Regions from separate parts of the Bacillus cereus group sp. BfR-BA-01383 genome, predicted to be linked through region 3. Evidence: predicted binding sites of a transcription regulator. Region 3 holds the regulator's gene; each other region holds the start of a gene.

Region 1 (4,193 bases), on a different contig from region 3:
ATTGCTTTAAATTCATAACCTGGGTACATAAAAATATCTGTCCATCCAGAAGCAGCGCAAAGCTTACCGTCATGATCTGTCGCAATTGTTTCTAACGTACGAGTTGATGTCGTACCTACTGTAATAATACGTCCACCACTCTCTTTCACACGATTTAATAATGCCGCTGTCTCTTCAGACATATGGTAATATTCTGCGTGCATATGGTGTTCCTCAATCGTATCTGCAGAAACTGGTCTAAATGTTCCAAGCCCTACATGGAGTGTAATGAATGCTAATTGAATGCCTTTTTGCTTCAATTTCTCAAGTAACTCTTCTGTAAAGTGAAGTCCAGCTGTCGGTGCTGCTGCTGAACCGATTTCCTTCGCATATACCGTTTGATAACGATCGCGATCTTCCAACGTCTCTTTAATATACGGCGGAAGTGGCATTTCTCCAAGCTCGTCTAAAATTTCATAAAAGATGCCGTCATACGAAAATTCAAGTTGACGTCCACCTTGGTCTGCTGTTCCAATGCAAGTTGCTTTTAGCTTTCCTTCACCAAAAGAGATGACAGTTCCTTCTTTTACACGTTTCGCTGGCTTTACAAGCGTTTCCCACTTATCTCCATCCTCTTGTTTTAAAAGAAGCACTTCGATATGTGCGCCTGTATCCTCTTTCACACCGTGTAAGCGAGCAGGCATAACTTTCGTTTCGTTTAAAACTAAGCAATCCCCCTCATGTAAGTAAGAAAGAATGTCCGTAAAATGTTTATGCTCAATATCACCGGTTTCACGGTCTAACACCATTAATCTTGATGTTTCACGATCTTCAAGCGGGACTTGTGCGATAAGTTCTTCTGGTAAATGAAAATCAAACAGATTTATATCCATAACTATATCCACCTATTTCTTATTTGAATCGATTTATTATATACATAATAAAAGATAATGCAATACTTAACACAATACATGTAATGATAGGAAAATAAAAGGTAACGTTTCCTTTTTCCACAAAAATATCACCTGGAAGTCTTCCAATGAACTTCCAAGCTAATCCAACAACGATAAGTAAGATACCTGCTGTAATAAGCAATTTTGGCATCTCCGTCATATTTTTGGCATCTCCATTCCGAAATGCTCATATGCAAGTGGCGTTACAATTCGGCCCCTTGGCGTTCGTTGTAAAAAGCCAATTTGTAATAAATATGGCTCATACACATCTTCAATCGTATGAGATTCTTCTCCAATCGTTGCCGAAACGGTCTCTAATCCAACTGGGCCACCACGGAATTTTTCAATAATACCAAGCAATAATTTATGATCGATATGATCGAGTCCTAATTTATCTACTTGCAATAGTTCTAACGCCATTTGCGTAATTTCCATTGTAATCGTTCCGTTACCACGAACTTGCGCAAAATCACGCACACGTCGTAATAGACGATTTGCAATACGAGGTGTACCACGAGCACGTCTTGCAATTTCTAGTGCAGCTAACGAGTCAATTTCAACTTCAAATACTTCTGCTGTACGTTCAACAATCGCAGAGAGCTGATCTACTGTGTAATACTCTAATCGTGAAAGTACACCGAAACGGTCACGAAGCGGCGCTGACAATGCCCCCGCACGCGTCGTTGCTCCAACTAATGTAAATGGAGGTAAGTCTAATCGTACAGAACGTGCTGACGGTCCTTTTCCAATTACAATATCAAGGCAAAAGTCTTCCATCGCAGGATATAGTACTTCTTCAATTGATCTATGCAAACGATGAATTTCATCAATAAATAATACATCCCCTGGCTGAAGTGCTGTTAATACCGCTGCTAAATCTCCTGGTCTTTCAATTGCGGGACCTGACGTCGTTCGAATGTTAACGCCCATTTCATTGGCAATGATATTCGCGAGCGTCGTTTTACCAAGTCCAGGTGGCCCATATAAAAGTACGTGATCTAACGTTTCTTCACGCATTTTCGCCGCTTCAATAAACACTTCTAAATTATGTTTCGCTTTATCTTGGCCAATATACTGACGGAGCGTCTGTGGCCGTAGTGAATACTCTAAATCCGCATCTTCGTATCCAGATTCCCCTGAGAGGAGACGTTCGTCCATTATACTCACCTCTTACCATTTAGTAAAAGACTAAGTGCCTTTTTAATATACTGATCCGTCGTTAATGATTCTTTTAATAACTCTGGTACAACGCGAGAAACTTCTCGTTCTGCATATCCAAGTGCGCGCAGAGCTTCCAGCGCCTCATCAAGCTCAGCTGATGAACCTTTCTTCTCATCAAAACGTTCTGTATCTGAGAATAAATCAACAAATGCATCTGGTACGACATCTGCTAGTTTTCCTTTTAAATCTAAAATCATTTGGCGCGCTGTTTTCTTTCCGACGCCCGGGAATTTCACTAAAAACTTCTCATCTTCATGTTCAATCGCTTGAACGACCTGTCCTGTTTGACCAGAAGCTAAAATTGCAAGAGCGCCTTTTGGCCCAATGCCAGACACACCTAACAACTTTGTAAATAATAAACGCTCTTCACGTGTTTTAAACCCGTAAAGTGCCATAATATCTTCTCTCACATAATGATATGTATAGACACGGATTTCTTGCTTACTTTTTTGAAATACATACGGATTCGGTGTGAAAATTTGATAACCAATTCCATTATGGTCAATTACGACATATTCCGGTCCTACATACTCCACGTAACCTGTAACATATTCAAACAAAATACGATCTCTCCCTCTTAAATCATGTATTCCATTTTAACATATTTAATGATAGAAAAGCGAGACTGCCCCAACAAATGTTCTCCATATAAAACTTCTGTTATTTTCCATTGACAGAAAGTATAAAGCCCCTTAATATACAGAAGTCGATAATGATTATCAATATTAATTAAAGGGGTTACATAGGGATGAAACGCAAATTATTTATTTTATTTACTATCATGCTAGTCGTTCTTTCTATCGTTGGCTGTTCTTCCAAAAAAGAAGAGTCAAAAACAAAAGAACAACCAAAAACAAAAGTTGTCAAACATGCTAAAGGAGAAACTACAATTCCAGTAAATCCAAAGAGAATTGTAGATTTATCTGGATCAACAGAAGAATTATTACTTCTTGGACATAAACCTGTTGGTACGGCAAATACGTATAAAGATAAAATTCAAAATCACTTAACAGAAAAGCTAGACGGAGTAAAAGCAGTTGGCTGGTACTGGGCACCTAAAGTTGACCTAGAAGCTGTCACAGCTTTAAAACCAGACTTAATTATTTTAAATAACCGTCAATTAAAAATTTATGATCAATTAGAAAAGGTTGCACCGACAGTTGTTCTAGAAACAAACTTAGAAGACTGGCGCGGTAAGTTTAAAGAAGTAGGTAAGTTATTTGACGAAGAGAAGAAAGCTGACAAATGGATTGCAGACTACGATAAAAAGGCTGACTCTTTATCTAAGGAAATTAAAGAAAAAACAAAAGATGAGAACTTTATGTTCGTTGCAGTAACACCACAAAACTTCCGTGTATACGGTAGCTTCGGATATGGTGACATACTCTTTAACGATTTAAAACTTCCAGCAACAAAAGGTACAGATTTAAAACAAACGATGGCACAAGTATCACTAGAAGGCCTTGTTGCATTCCAGCCTGACCAAATGTTCGTTGTAAACTTCGGTGGAGAAGCTGATAAAGTATACGAAGACTATAAAAACAGCGCCGTTTGGAAAGATAATAAAGCAGTAAAAAACAATCACGTATATGAAGTATCGAACGAAGTCTTCAATACGAAAGCATTCAATCCAATCGGAAAAGATATGCTAATTGATGAAATTGCAAAAGAAATTTTAGCTAAGAATAAATAAGAAAAAGCAGCTCACCATGAGCTGCTTTTTTTCTTATTTTGCACTGCGTATTGCTTCATTTTTTCAATCGTCTTCACAAAACCTTCTTTTGATTTAATACGAATACCACGCTTTAGTTTCGCACGATCATAACTCTCAAGCTTTTTCATATCAATTTGAAAGAAGGAATGAATTGCGTTATCACTTTTCGGCACTCCTTTGAAAATTTGTAATATCCCTTCCTCTGAAACACCGAAGTAACCGCTCGTTTTTAATAAAGGAGAAATATCATCAACTTTCTTCTGTAATACAATTTGCACATCATCACGATCAACGAGTTGCCATTCTTTATATTGCTGTAAAAACTT
Region 2 (4,193 bases), on a different contig from region 3:
TGCTAATAATTCAATCCCCATTTTATCAAGTAACTTACTTTGATTGTCTAAACATATATTTTGATTTTCTCTATTCCCTTCATCTTCGCTATAATTACTTGCCACAATTTGTAATATATACCCGAGGGCTTGTAATGAGCTTCCTACAATAACAAGATCCGATTCAACTTTTTCTTCTCCATTAAATCCTCTAGTCGTTCCAATTGCCGCTGTAAGATTTCCACCTACTTGAAACCATGCTCCTGTAACTTTTAATTTGCTTGGATTCATTTTTATCACCTATATAGAAATTTTTTAGTACTTTCGTAATAAACAAATGTTACCCTAATCTCTTATTTTATTTTTTATATGTAATTTTGTGCATTATATTATGTGCTATTAATATAAAAAAAGCACCGTTAAGGTACTTTTTTTGACGAATCGTTTTTCAATATTTCTCCATTGTTATCTATTTAATATATCGAATTGCTTTATGTGACCACATTTCAGGTATAGGTGATTCATTTACATATTGTGGTGCACATGAATTCAAAATTGGGGTACTAATACTCCCTCTAGGATCTAAAGCAACTACAGCCATGTCATGGGGTAATTCCAGCGCCATAGATTTCGTAATACCTTACCTTCAATTACAAACTTCGAGGCGCAGTATGTTGCAAGCTCATCTTCTCTTCCCTAGCTAGAACTCATATTAATAATAATTCCTTCTTTCCTGACTACCATCGCTGGGACAAATACTCTTATTTAAATTCTCAATTTCATTTTGCAACTTTTTAAATTGTTCAAAATGCATGGTAATAGATTAACTGCTACCATAATCAGCATTTTGCTTCACCAATAAAACACCAGTATCATGAAAAATCGCTTCGAGTTCTTTCCTTATGGATACTTTCGTAATATGCGCTGTTTTAATCGCCGATAAAATTGCAATTTCATTAAACTTTAATTTTATTTCATTTGGACAAAATGCTTTTTCAACCAATATAACTCCATTGCTATAAATAAGCGCAACAAGAGTACTTGATTTTGCATCTGTTAAATCTACTTTTTTTATAACATCATTCATGACATTTTACCTCCTTTATTTTCATATATATTAATTATACAAACTTATTCTTTTAATTACTTAACTTTACATTAATTTTAGCACACTTTTGAATGATTAAACTATACTTCAAACGTTTTACCGTTCCACACTCTTTGTAAAATGAACCATTTGGACTATAATTCCATATAGTAGTGTTAACAATTAATTGTAAAGTAGGTGAAAACTATGCCATCAGTTGTAGGAAATTTAGTTGTACAAAATAGTAACGGTTCATTTAACTTAGGTGATTTCTACAACGTTTCTCCGAAAGAAAATACGAAAGCTTATAATGGATCTGGCGCATCAAATGTTGGTTTTGTTGTTAATACTTTTAGCGGCGTTAGTGCGACTAATACGTTTGATTCTGACCTTGCAGATCAAAATCAAGTAGGTACGGCCTAACCCTATTTTTCCATCGTTCTGTTTAGAAATTTTAAATTTGCCTATACTATAATCAGGCTGTTACACAGCTATTGTTGATTTTTGGAGTACCCTATCTTTTTCTCCCTTTCCCTGGGGCTAAGCAGCTAGTATGAAGCTAGCTGCTTTTTTGTATGATTTTTCTTTTTTTCTTATTCTTTAAATTTCAGCTTCTTTTACGTTATTTCAATGATATCCATACTATTAAATACATAAGTTTTATAAAAAGCGTCTGTACACATTACAATCTGCTTTACCGGATTAATATGTACGACTGTCATATAGCTTGTAAGTATGTAGCCATCTTCAAAATATGTCACCAACATTTCTTTCTCAGACAATAATGAAGTTAACAATTTATCAGAAATTCTCTCTTTTGCTTCATTTGTTAAAATCGGCTTTTGCACTTTTAATTTCTCTCCAATAATCTTTCGCATACTTAACAATTGTTCTGACATTACTGTAAATGGAACCCACTCTCTTTCTTTTTTCTGTATCTTTACTTGATTCATTTCTTTATCTCCTTAATCATTTATCCATTTTATTTAGCACATACTGTTTCTTTGTTATTTTTAATAATTACTAAATTCGTATTTATTTCTAGACTATAAATAATGTTCCTACCAAAAAGAACATAAGTTCGATTTAATTATACACGAACTTTTGTTCTTTTGAGAAGAGTTATTCTTATATTTTTCCACAACAAATAATTTTAATCATTGATTTTTTATATCCATATTTTATTGTTCCTTTATCAAACAAGCCTCTCATTTTTCAAGTAAAATTAAATACTTATAACAACTCAAAAAGCGACTTCACACAGAGTGAAGTCGCTTTTTCTAAAAATATATATTATCAAGTTTATTTTTCTATCCTGACTAATGTTCTTTCCGGAATACATATGTCATTTATATTAAAATGATTTATTTTTAAATTTAATTCTCCTACTCGCTCTTGCTCTTCATCACCAACCCAACAACTAAATAATTCAAATACCCTTCCATAATCGAGCATAAAGTTAAAAGCTTTTCTTTAGCTTCTTTCTTCTCCTTTAAGCTTTGCCACTCAACCAATTCAATTCCCCGCCCGGATGAAACCTCATAAGTATAATTTGTTTGGAACTAAAATTCTTGTACAACTTCTAGCATACTTTCATCTGAAAAACACGGGCCAAAAACAATTAGATTATTAGAATCTGGATCCGTTAGTAGCACTTTTACATTACAGCCTAAATAACTTTCATATATTCTCCCCCATTTTCATTTATGCATCTAGTAAATAAATAGTCTAAAAATTATTCATTCATTTCCCTAAAATTTTCATAGTAAAAAGAACATCCTTTATAATAGAATGCTCAGATTTTCAGTTCTTATAACCACAGTATTTCCCCAATAATATTATATGTAGTTTTCATAAAATAATGTTTATCTACTTCAAAAGAATTACTATATTTAATTTATATTTAATAAAATTAAATAACTAAAACATTATAATATCAACATTCTATTAAGTAATTATTTTTTCTTTTTCAATTCTATCCATAATTTTCTATTGTAATTCATAATATTAAAATGTAATATTATATTGTCTTACTATCTATTTATAACACACACACTAATTAAAAAAGGGAACTCTATATGAGTTCCCTTTTCTAATTTAGGTTACGTAACTTTTTTTGATAAACCAACTGCATTTTGTTTTATTTGCTTCGGAATAATGTTTATTCCAATCTTCAGGAATTTTAACATAAAAAAACAGAAATTTAGCACTAAGCTCCATCTCTGTTTTTCCTCTTTTCGTATTATTTCTCTTCTAGAAATTTAAATGTATTTTCAAATTCTTTATCACTTACCTTAATATCCGCATCTTTCAATAAGTCAGTGACTACTTGTTGTTTCCATTTACCTGTCGTATCTTGTAGTCTTTGTTGTTCTAAATCTTTACGAATTTCACCCTTTACTTCATCAAAAGGCTTCAATTCTTTTTTATCAGTCACTTTAATAATATGGTAACCATAAGTGGTTTTCACTGGCTCACTAACTTGTCCTGCATCTAATTTATACGCAGCTTCCTCAAATTCTTTCACTGTTTGCCCAGGAGCAAAACCAGGTATTTCCCCGCCCTGTTCCTTTGAACCGGTATCTTCTGAATATTGCTTCGCTAAAGCGGCAAAATCTTCACCATTATTTACTTTCTCTTTTACCTCTTTAGCAGTATTTTCATCTTTTACTAAAATGTGACTTACCTTCATTTCTGGTTTATAGTTATCTTTTACATCTTTTTCTGTAACAGTCGCTTTAATCGCTTTCTCAAATGCAATTTCTGGCTTCATTTTCTCTTTTAATTCATCTTCGTTTTTCAATCCCAATTGTTCTAAGGTCGGTTTAAAGTTGTCACCCATTTTATCTTTCGCTTCTTCTACTTTCTTTTTTGCTTCCTCATCTGAAACTTTATATTTATCCAGCAACGCCTTACTTAACATCATTTGATATAAAGTACTTTCTCCATATTTTTGGCGCAATTCTTTACTTAATTCTTTCTCTGTAACGTTTCCCACTTTTGATGTTACTACGTTTCCTGAGGAACCACATGCAGATAATGCTAGCACCACGCATGAAATTATCGTTCCCCAAAATAGCTTTTTCTTTTTCAATTCAAATACCTCACTTTTATCAATATGTAAAAG
Region 3 (4,193 bases):
ATGAGAAAGGGGGATTGTCCTTGAACGTTCAGTTTAAAAAAGGTGTGTTAGAACTGTGTGTATTGGCACTTGTAAAACGTAAGGATTGTTACGGTTATGAACTTGTTCAGCAAATCTCAAATAAATTTTTAATATCGGAAGGATCAGTATATCCTTTGTTACGTCGTTTAACGAAAGAAGGATATTTTCAAACGTATTTAAAAGAATCTACGGAGGGGCCACCTCGTAAATATTATCGACTAACTGAGCAAGGGGAGACGCAACTGCATTTGTTAGTAACAGAATGGCGTGATTTTGCGAAAGGGGTACAAGAAATTATTGAAGGGGTGAATTGGGATGAATAAAGAACAGTTCCTTAAGGAATTATCGAATCAGCTTAGAAAGTTATCGGAAGAAGAGAGGACAGATATTTTATTTGATTATGAAGAGCATTTTCAATTCGGGGTAGAAGAGGGAAAAACTGAATCGGAAATAATAAAAGGGCTAGGTTCTCCGAAAGCAATTGCGAAAGACTTACTTGCGATGTATCGATTTGATGAGATGAAAAAAGATCCATCGACTTCAAATGTGACAAGAGCTGTTATGGCAGCGATTGGACTTAGTTTGTTTAATTTTATTATTGTGTTAGGCCCGTTAGTTGCAATTATCGCTTTTATATTTTCCTTTTGGGTCGGTGGTATTGCTAGTGTAGTGACACCGTTTTTCGTTATTGTAAAAGTATTTATGGGCACTTTTATATGGTTAGATCTTTTCGTTAGTATGACGTTTGTTGGAGTGGGTTTGTTGTTATGTATTATAGCTTATTATAGTACGAAGTGGTTTAAAAGGTTATGCGTACGTTATGTAATATGGAACTTCAAAATGATAAAAGGGGAGTAGATGATGAAAAAAATATTGTTAGTAGCTATCGCTTGTATCATTGTTGGAGTAATAGGGATTTCACAAACATATAAAAAAGCAGTAGCAAATGTAGAGGAAGGAAACAAGGAAGAGGTTATTAAAAATGAAGCATTAAAAAACGTAGAAGTCGATTTGAATGCTGGAGATGTTATTATCCAAAAATCCCCGGATTCCTCTTTTTATGTAAAGCAAACAGGAGATATACGGAAACAGGAGATTCGTATTGCTGAAGATGGTGACAGATTAAAAATTATAGGGGGAAGAGAAAAGGGTGTTTCGTTTGATTTTTCCTTTTACAATTTCGGATTTCAAACACCTACATTGACTATATTAGTACCTGAACGTTTTTATGAAGAGATAAAAGTAAATTCATCCGCTGGACAAATCGAAATAAGTGATGTGAAAAGTGACCGTGTAAGTGTTGAGACACTTGCTGGAGAAGTAGATTTGAAACATGTAACGGCTAAGAGTGTGGAGGGAACTACAAAAGCTGGTGAGGTGAACTTTAAAAAGGTAATAGGGAAAGTAACAGCGAAAACGGCTAGCGGGGATGTATATATTATGGATCATGATCCTAAGTATGATGTAGAGGCAAGTTCAACCGCTGGAGATATAGATATTACTTTATTGGAAAAACCGCAAGATGCAGTTATTAGTGGGCAAAGCGCTGCCGGAGATGTAACGATTTTTAATGAAGAAAATAAAAATATAACAACTGGTAATGGGAGTAAAAAGATTAGCGGTAAAACAGCTGCTGGAGATGTGACGATTGAAACTCGTTAATAAGAAATAGAATACAAGGAAATCTATCAAAATACAAAAAAGAAGATAATTACCTTATATAAATGAGATAATTATCTTCTTTTATTATTTTTAATGTAAATCACGATATACGCCAATTACTTTTCCGATAACTGACACTTGCTTTAGAATGATAGGTTCTAATGAAGAGTTTTCCGGTTGTAGGCGGAAATGGTCTTTTTCTTTATAGAAGCGTTTAACAGTTGCTTCGTTATCTTCTGTTAAAGCAACTACAATTTCACCGTTGTATGCAGACTGTTGTTGACGAACTACGACTAAATCACCATCAAAGATACCAGCCTCAATCATACTATCTCCAGAAATACGTAACATAAACACTTGATCTGATCCAGAAACGATACTAGCTGGAAGTGGGAAGTGCTCCTCTACGCTTTCGACCGCTGTAATCGGTAATCCAGCAGTAACTTTTCCGATGATTGGAACTTGAATAACAGATTGTGTTTCTGTATCGATTCGGTCTACACCTAAAATTTCAATCGCTCGTGGTTTCGTTGGATCACGTCGAATATATCCTTTTTCTTCTAGTCGTGATAAATGTCCGTGCACTGTAGAACTAGAAGCGAGGCCGACTGCTTGACCGATTTCACGTACGGAAGGTGGATATCCTTTTTCTTGTACTTTTAGCTTAATAAAGTCGAGAATGTCTTGCTGGCGTTTCGTTAACTTTTCCATGTTTTCTAACACCTCGTTTTCTTTCATTTTTCTTATTAATAAGTATAACATGTGAAAAAACATTCTACAAACATAAGTTCGAACAAAAGGCGGATTTATGTTACACTAGAGGTAAAATATAGTGAGAAAGAGGGGTTCAAAATGAATGCAATTATTTATGCACGTGTGAGTACAACAAAAGAAGCGCAGGAAACATCATTATTACGTCAAAAAGATGAATTATTGCATTTAGCTGAGCGCTATCAAATGAATGTTATAAAGGTGATTGAAGAGCAAGCTAGTGGATATACAATTGAACGTGACGGTATATTAGAAGTGTTGGATACGATTCGAGACGAACAAATTGATGTGCTACTTATACAAGATGAAACGCGCCTTGGTAGGGGGAATGCGAAGATTGCATTAATGCACTGTTTACATAAAGAGGGAATAAATGTGTATACACATACTCATAATGGTGAATTACAGCTTTCAGATTCTGATTCGATGGTGTTAGATATAATTGGGATTGTGGAAGAGTATCAAAGAAAGATTCATAACTTGAAAATTAAACGTGGCATGCAACGCGCAGTAGAAAAGGGCTATCGTCCAGAAAATAATTTAAAGAACCGTCATTTAAGCGTAGGCCGAGAGAAAAAAGAGGTGCCAATTGAGGAAATTGTGCGCTTACGCAAAAGTGAACTTACTTTCGAAGAAATTGCGGCAACGCTTCGTGGATTTGGTCATAATGTTTCAAAGGCGACTGTACACCGTAGATATGTAGAGTATACAAAGCAATTGCTTGATAAAGAAGAGTAACTATTGTATGATAATAATCAGTTTTGATTAGAAGGGGGATTCGAGATGATTAATCACGAACTCGTTGAACGCATTAACTTCTTAGCGAAAAAAGCAAAAGCTGAAGGTTTAACTGAAGAAGAACAACGTGAGCGTCAATCGCTACGTGAACAATATTTAAAAGGATTTCGTCAAAATATGTTAAACGAACTTAAAGGAATTAAAGTCGTTAACGAAGAAGGTACAGATGTTACACCGACGAAATTAAAAGCTTTAAAAAAGCAAGATAATGCAAAATTAAATTAAAAGATGGGCGAAGCCCATCTTTTTTATTTATTAAATTCGTTATTTAATAACTTTCCAGTTGTTATTGACTGTTGCTTCTATCTTTTTGTGCTTCAATACATAGTTAGCGATAAGTTCAGACATATCTGTTGGTATGTCTCTTACTACCGGCTTATTTTGAAACATAAAGAAATTCCCTCCGCCGCTTGCGCGATAATTATTCATAACAACGTCATATTCTTCCTCCATATGAAGAGAAGTACCTTTATACTGTAAAGATTCTACTCTTTCACCAATTGGTTTTGAAATGTTCAATACGTACGAAATCCCTTCCCACATATCATAATTATAGTGTGCAGGCTTTGGTTCTATATATGCAGGGTTAACGATTATATTTCCATCTTCATTTAATATGAAATAGGTAGCAGAGAGTTCGAGAGCATCTTTTATATCTGCTCCAGTCACTCGAATAACTTTTAATGTATTTGGATAAATGTAATTAGAAACGATATCCCGCATTGTTACATGTTTTGGAAAACCTGGAGATGCATTATGAAACAAACTTGTACAAGAAATTGAAACGTTAGCTATATCCATTTGAATTGTATTTATAAACTCAATAAAAGGATGGTCTTGCAAACGAGTTTGCATAACATCTGAAATTTGCATGCCCCCATGAATGATTCCGATAGGTTGATCAAGCCATTTTTGTGTATTCTCTTCATAACCAGATACTA
Region 4 (4,193 bases), on a different contig from region 3:
ATTTGTTCACTCTCCTCGCTCCTACCCCACATTCAGCCTCTTGGCTTCACTTTTTAATCTCTCCTTGCAGTGCTTTATTTATAACCGGAAGAATTAAGAAATCGTCATTTGAGAAAAAAAGCTATCCATTACTGGATAGCCTCTGCTGTCTCTTTAAAATGATGCGCTTGCGTAAGTAGCTCTTTCGCATGTTCTGTCGTTAAATCTGTAATTTCCACACCAGAAATCATTCGAGCTATTTCTGTTACTTTATCCTCCATAGTTAAAACAGTAACTGATGTAATTGTCCGATCATTCGCTACCTGTTTTCGAATAAATAAATGTGAGTCCGCCATTGAAGCGACTTGAGGTAAGTGCGTAATACAAAGTACTTGCGAGTTTACTGATACACGATAAATTTTTTCTGCAATAGCCTGTGCAACTCGACCACTCACACCCGTATCTACTTCATCAAAAATAACAGATGCAATGCCTTGATGCTTAGAAAAAATGCTTTTTAAAGCTAAAATAATACGAGATAACTCTCCGCCAGAAGCGACCTTTGAAAGTGGCTTTAGCGGTTCACCTGGGTTCGTTGAAATATAAAATTCCACATGATCATAACCATCCGCCGTCAGTCTTACCGGTGAACCTTCCACAAGTGGTTCTTCTGTATTCCCTTCTCTCTTCATGATTCTCACTTCAAATTTCGTTTTTTCCATATATAATTCTTTCAATTCCTGATGAATGGCATTTGTAAGATGATCTGCAAGTTCATGACGCATATTACTTAACAACATTGCTTCTTTTAGAATCACACTTTCTAATTCCTTTAACTGCTTCTTCGTTGTTTCAATATGAACATCTTTATTTTCAATCGTAAAAATTTCTTGTTCAATTTTATCAGCATACGCTAAAATCTCTTCTACAGTATTTCCATATTTTCTCTTTAGCATACGAATTTCATTTAAACGTGTTTCTATTTCATCTAGACGATTCGGATCGTATTCCATCATATCAAGCTTTTCTCTAAGTTGATACGCAACTTCTTCTAATAAATAATAACTATTTGCAATCGAATCATGATTTTCTTGATACGCTTCATCTAAATGTGTAATACTCTCCATTTGCCCCATTGCGCTTCTTACATTATCTAATCCTTGTCCGTCAGCGCTTAACGAACGATATGCATCACCTAACGCTTTATAAATCTTTTCAAAGTTAGAAATTTGCAATCGTTCCTCAGTTAATTCATTTTCTTCATCCATTTTTAAATCCGCCTTACAAATCTCTTCATGTTGGAATTGAATTAAATCTAAGCGATGGGCCATTTGTTGTTCATTTTCACTTAAAGATTTCAACTGTTTTTTTAATTTCTCGTAGTCAGCGTATACATTTTGATATATATCCAATTGTTTAACAATACGCTCTCCATCAAAATGATCGAGCATAAACAGATGTCGCTCTTCATTCATTAAATCTTGTGTTTCGTGCTGTCCATGAATATCAACAAGCGTTTTTCCAAATTCTTTTAATATACTAAGTGTAACAAGTTTTCCATTTACACGACATACACTCTTTCCGTTTGCAGCGATATCTCGCTTCAAAATAATCATGCCATCTTCTATTTCTATATCCAACTCTTCTGCCTTTTCAATACATGGATGCTTATCATCTTCTATATAAAATAGCCCCTCTATCTCAGCCTTTTCTGTTCCGTATCGAACAAATTCTGCTGAACCACGGCCACCTACAAGCAAACTAATCGCATCAATAATAATTGATTTCCCGGCTCCTGTTTCACCACTTAAAACCGTTAAACCTTTTTGAAAAGAAATATTTAATGCCTCAATAATAGCAAAGTTTCTAATCGATAATTCCGATAACAATGCCCCATTCACCTCGTTATAAACTAATCCCCTACTAAGGGCTTTTTCAGTTCTTCATTCAAATAGTCATACTGTATGTTTGTATGTATAGATTACTTTTCTAACCCGCTCCATTGTACCAAACATTTGTTTTTCGGGTCAATCCACCTATCTTCTAACTTTATTCAAACAAAATAGTATATTACAATTGAAAATTCATATCTTTAACCCATAAAAATATCCTGTTTGCTTCCCACTTTACAGCGGAAAGCAAACAAGATTTTTTTGTTACAGCATATTTAAGAAACGATCAGAGACAACACCTGTATCTTCAGGTGTACGGCAAATAATTAAGCAAGTATCATCACCACAAATGGTTCCGATGATCTCATCCCACTCCAAGTGATCAATTAGTGCTCCAAGTGAATGAGCGTTACCAGGCAATGTTTTTAGCACCAGCATATGTCCTGCCGTGTCTAATTTTACAAATGAATCCACTAGATTTCGTTTTAATTTTTGTAACGGGTTAAATCGTTGATCTGCTGGCAAGCTATATTTATAGCGACCATCCTGTAATGGCACCTTCACTAAGTGCAGTTCTTTAATATCGCGCGATACTGTTGCTTGCGTTACATTAAATCCCTCATTACGTAAAATATCAACTAATTCATCTTGTGTTTCAATTTCTTTGTTCGCAATAATTTCCCTGATTTTAATATGGCGCTGACCTTTATTCATACATTTGCACCTCACACTATCTCTTACCATAGTTTAAACATTGGTATACTTCACTTATTTATGTTAACGTATAATTCGTTACTTGTACACAATTGTTTTTACAATCATTATACAATTACAACAAAAAGAGGAACAACATATGTTATTCCCCTTTTCCTTTTTGTTTTAGAACGTTATGTGCTTCTGTAACAACTTGCTCTACAGAAACTGGAGAATGATTTTCGCCATTCTCACGCTCTCCATGCCATTTTAGATGAATTAAAAATTCGATATTACCATCTCCACCCGTAATCGGTGAGAATGTTAAACCTTCGACATCATAGCCTTCTTTTAAAGCAAAATCGACAATCATTTCTACGACAGCCTCATGTACTTTTCTATCACGAACGATGCCTTTTTTCCCAACTTGCTCTCTTCCAGCTTCAAACTGTGGTTTAATTAACGCTGCTACATCGCCATTAGGCGTAAGCATTGTTTTTAAAACTGGCAGTATAAGCTTTAATGATATAAATGAAACATCGATACTAGCAAATTGCGGTAAACCACGTTCTAAGTCTGCTGGTGTCACGTAACGGAAATTTGTGCGTTCCATTACGACAACACGCTCATCTTGACGCAATTTCCACGCAAGCTGATTGTATCCTACATCTAATGCATAAGATAATTTCGCTCCATTTTGAAGCGCGCAATCTGTAAAGCCACCAGTTGATGAACCAATATCTATCATAACTTTATCTTGTAAATTAAGATGAAATGTCTCTAACGCCTTTTCAAGTTTATAACCACCACGGCTTACATACGGCATAACTTGTCCCTTCACCGTAATCTCTGTGTCTTGCGAGATTTTCTCTCCTGGCTTATCCAGCCTCATCTCATTCGCATATACGAGTCCAGCCATAACAGCACGTTTTGCTTTCTCACGAGTTTCTATAAGTCCTCGCTCTACTAATAGTACATCTACTCTTTCTTTTTTTACACTCATTTGTTACGCCCTTTTTTGTTTTGATGGAATCATTGTATGAATACGGTCTACAACAGCATCTGTCGTTAAACCAATTTCTTCTAATAATTTTGTTACACTACCGTGCTCTATGAAACGGTCTGGAATACCCATTCGTTCAATTAATACACTATGGTATCCGTTCTCTGACGCAAATTCAACTACTCCCGTTCCAAAACCACCGATTAAACAAGCTTCTTCAATCGTTAATATCGGTATATTCTTACCTAAGAGATCATGCAAATATGATTCATCCATTGGTTTAATAAAGCGAGCATTCACTACTTTCACTGAAATTCCAGCCTTTTCAAGACGTTCAGCTGCTTCCATTGCCATTGGTATTGTTGTACCAAATGTTAAAATAGCTGCTTGTGTACCTTCTTTTAACGTTTCCCAAGTACCGATTGGAATCGCCTTTAATTCTTCATCCATATGAACGCCAAGTCCATTACCACGCGCATAACGTAATGCGATTGGCCCATCTTCATATTGCATCGCCGTATATACTAAATGTTGCCCTTCATTTTCATCTTTCGGCATCATCAGCACCATATTCGGTAAGTGACGTAAAAATGAGATGTCAAATACCCCTTGGTGTGTTTCACCAT

The links. The regulator LexA, encoded in region 3, represses DNA repair genes until DNA is damaged. The targets are predictions, from matches to a motif close to CGAACATATGTTCG.
Positions count from the first base shown of each region.
Region 1: ruvA (Holliday junction DNA helicase RuvA) is a predicted target of LexA. The motif match lies at 2,784-2,797, and genes of this name have one in related genera.
Region 2: MR065_RS21590 (YolD-like family protein) is a predicted target of LexA. The motif match lies at 2,137-2,150, and genes of this name have one in related genera.
Region 4: recN (DNA repair protein RecN) is a predicted target of LexA. The motif match lies at 1,988-2,001, and genes of this name have one in related genera.

Region 1 covers NZ_JAKUFP010000025.1:2,664-6,856, reverse strand. The annotation lists gene queA (tRNA preQ1(34) S-adenosylmethionine ribosyltransferase-isomerase QueA) at 1-872, opposite strand, end outside; gene MR065_RS19530 (DUF2905 domain-containing protein) at 892-1,092, opposite strand; gene ruvB (Holliday junction branch migration DNA helicase RuvB) at 1,089-2,090, opposite strand; gene ruvA (Holliday junction DNA helicase RuvA) at 2,096-2,713, opposite strand; gene MR065_RS19515 (iron-hydroxamate ABC transporter substrate-binding protein) at 2,902-3,846, shown strand; gene MR065_RS19510 (BofC C-terminal domain-containing protein) at 3,858-4,193, opposite strand, start outside.
Region 2 covers NZ_JAKUFP010000031.1:23,203-27,395, forward strand. The annotation lists gene MR065_RS21570 (DUF6944 family repetitive protein) at 1-270, opposite strand, end outside; partial or broken gene MR065_RS21575 (SDR family NAD(P)-dependent oxidoreductase) at 449-744, opposite strand; partial or broken gene MR065_RS21580 (hypothetical protein) at 692-1,066, opposite strand; gene gerPF (spore germination protein GerPF) at 1,274-1,489, shown strand; gene MR065_RS21590 (YolD-like family protein) at 1,684-2,019, opposite strand; partial or broken gene MR065_RS21595 (hypothetical protein) at 2,369-2,754, opposite strand; gene MR065_RS21600 (peptidylprolyl isomerase PrsA) at 3,309-4,160, opposite strand.
Region 3 covers NZ_JAKUFP010000002.1:314,330-318,522, reverse strand. The annotation lists gene MR065_RS03835 (PadR family transcriptional regulator) at 21-344, shown strand; gene MR065_RS03830 (DUF1700 domain-containing protein) at 337-879, shown strand; gene MR065_RS03825 (DUF4097 family beta strand repeat-containing protein) at 880-1,683, shown strand; gene lexA (transcriptional repressor LexA) at 1,774-2,394, opposite strand; gene MR065_RS03815 (YneB family resolvase-like protein) at 2,536-3,192, shown strand; gene MR065_RS03810 (DUF896 domain-containing protein) at 3,238-3,477, shown strand; gene MR065_RS03805 (bifunctional metallophosphatase/5'-nucleotidase) at 3,517-4,193, opposite strand, start outside.
Region 4 covers NZ_JAKUFP010000001.1:222,264-226,456, forward strand. The annotation lists gene spoIVB (SpoIVB peptidase) at 1-10, opposite strand, end outside; gene recN (DNA repair protein RecN) at 129-1,868, opposite strand; gene argR (arginine repressor ArgR) at 2,136-2,585, opposite strand; gene MR065_RS01275 (TlyA family RNA methyltransferase) at 2,728-3,567, opposite strand; gene dxs (1-deoxy-D-xylulose-5-phosphate synthase) at 3,571-4,193, opposite strand, start outside.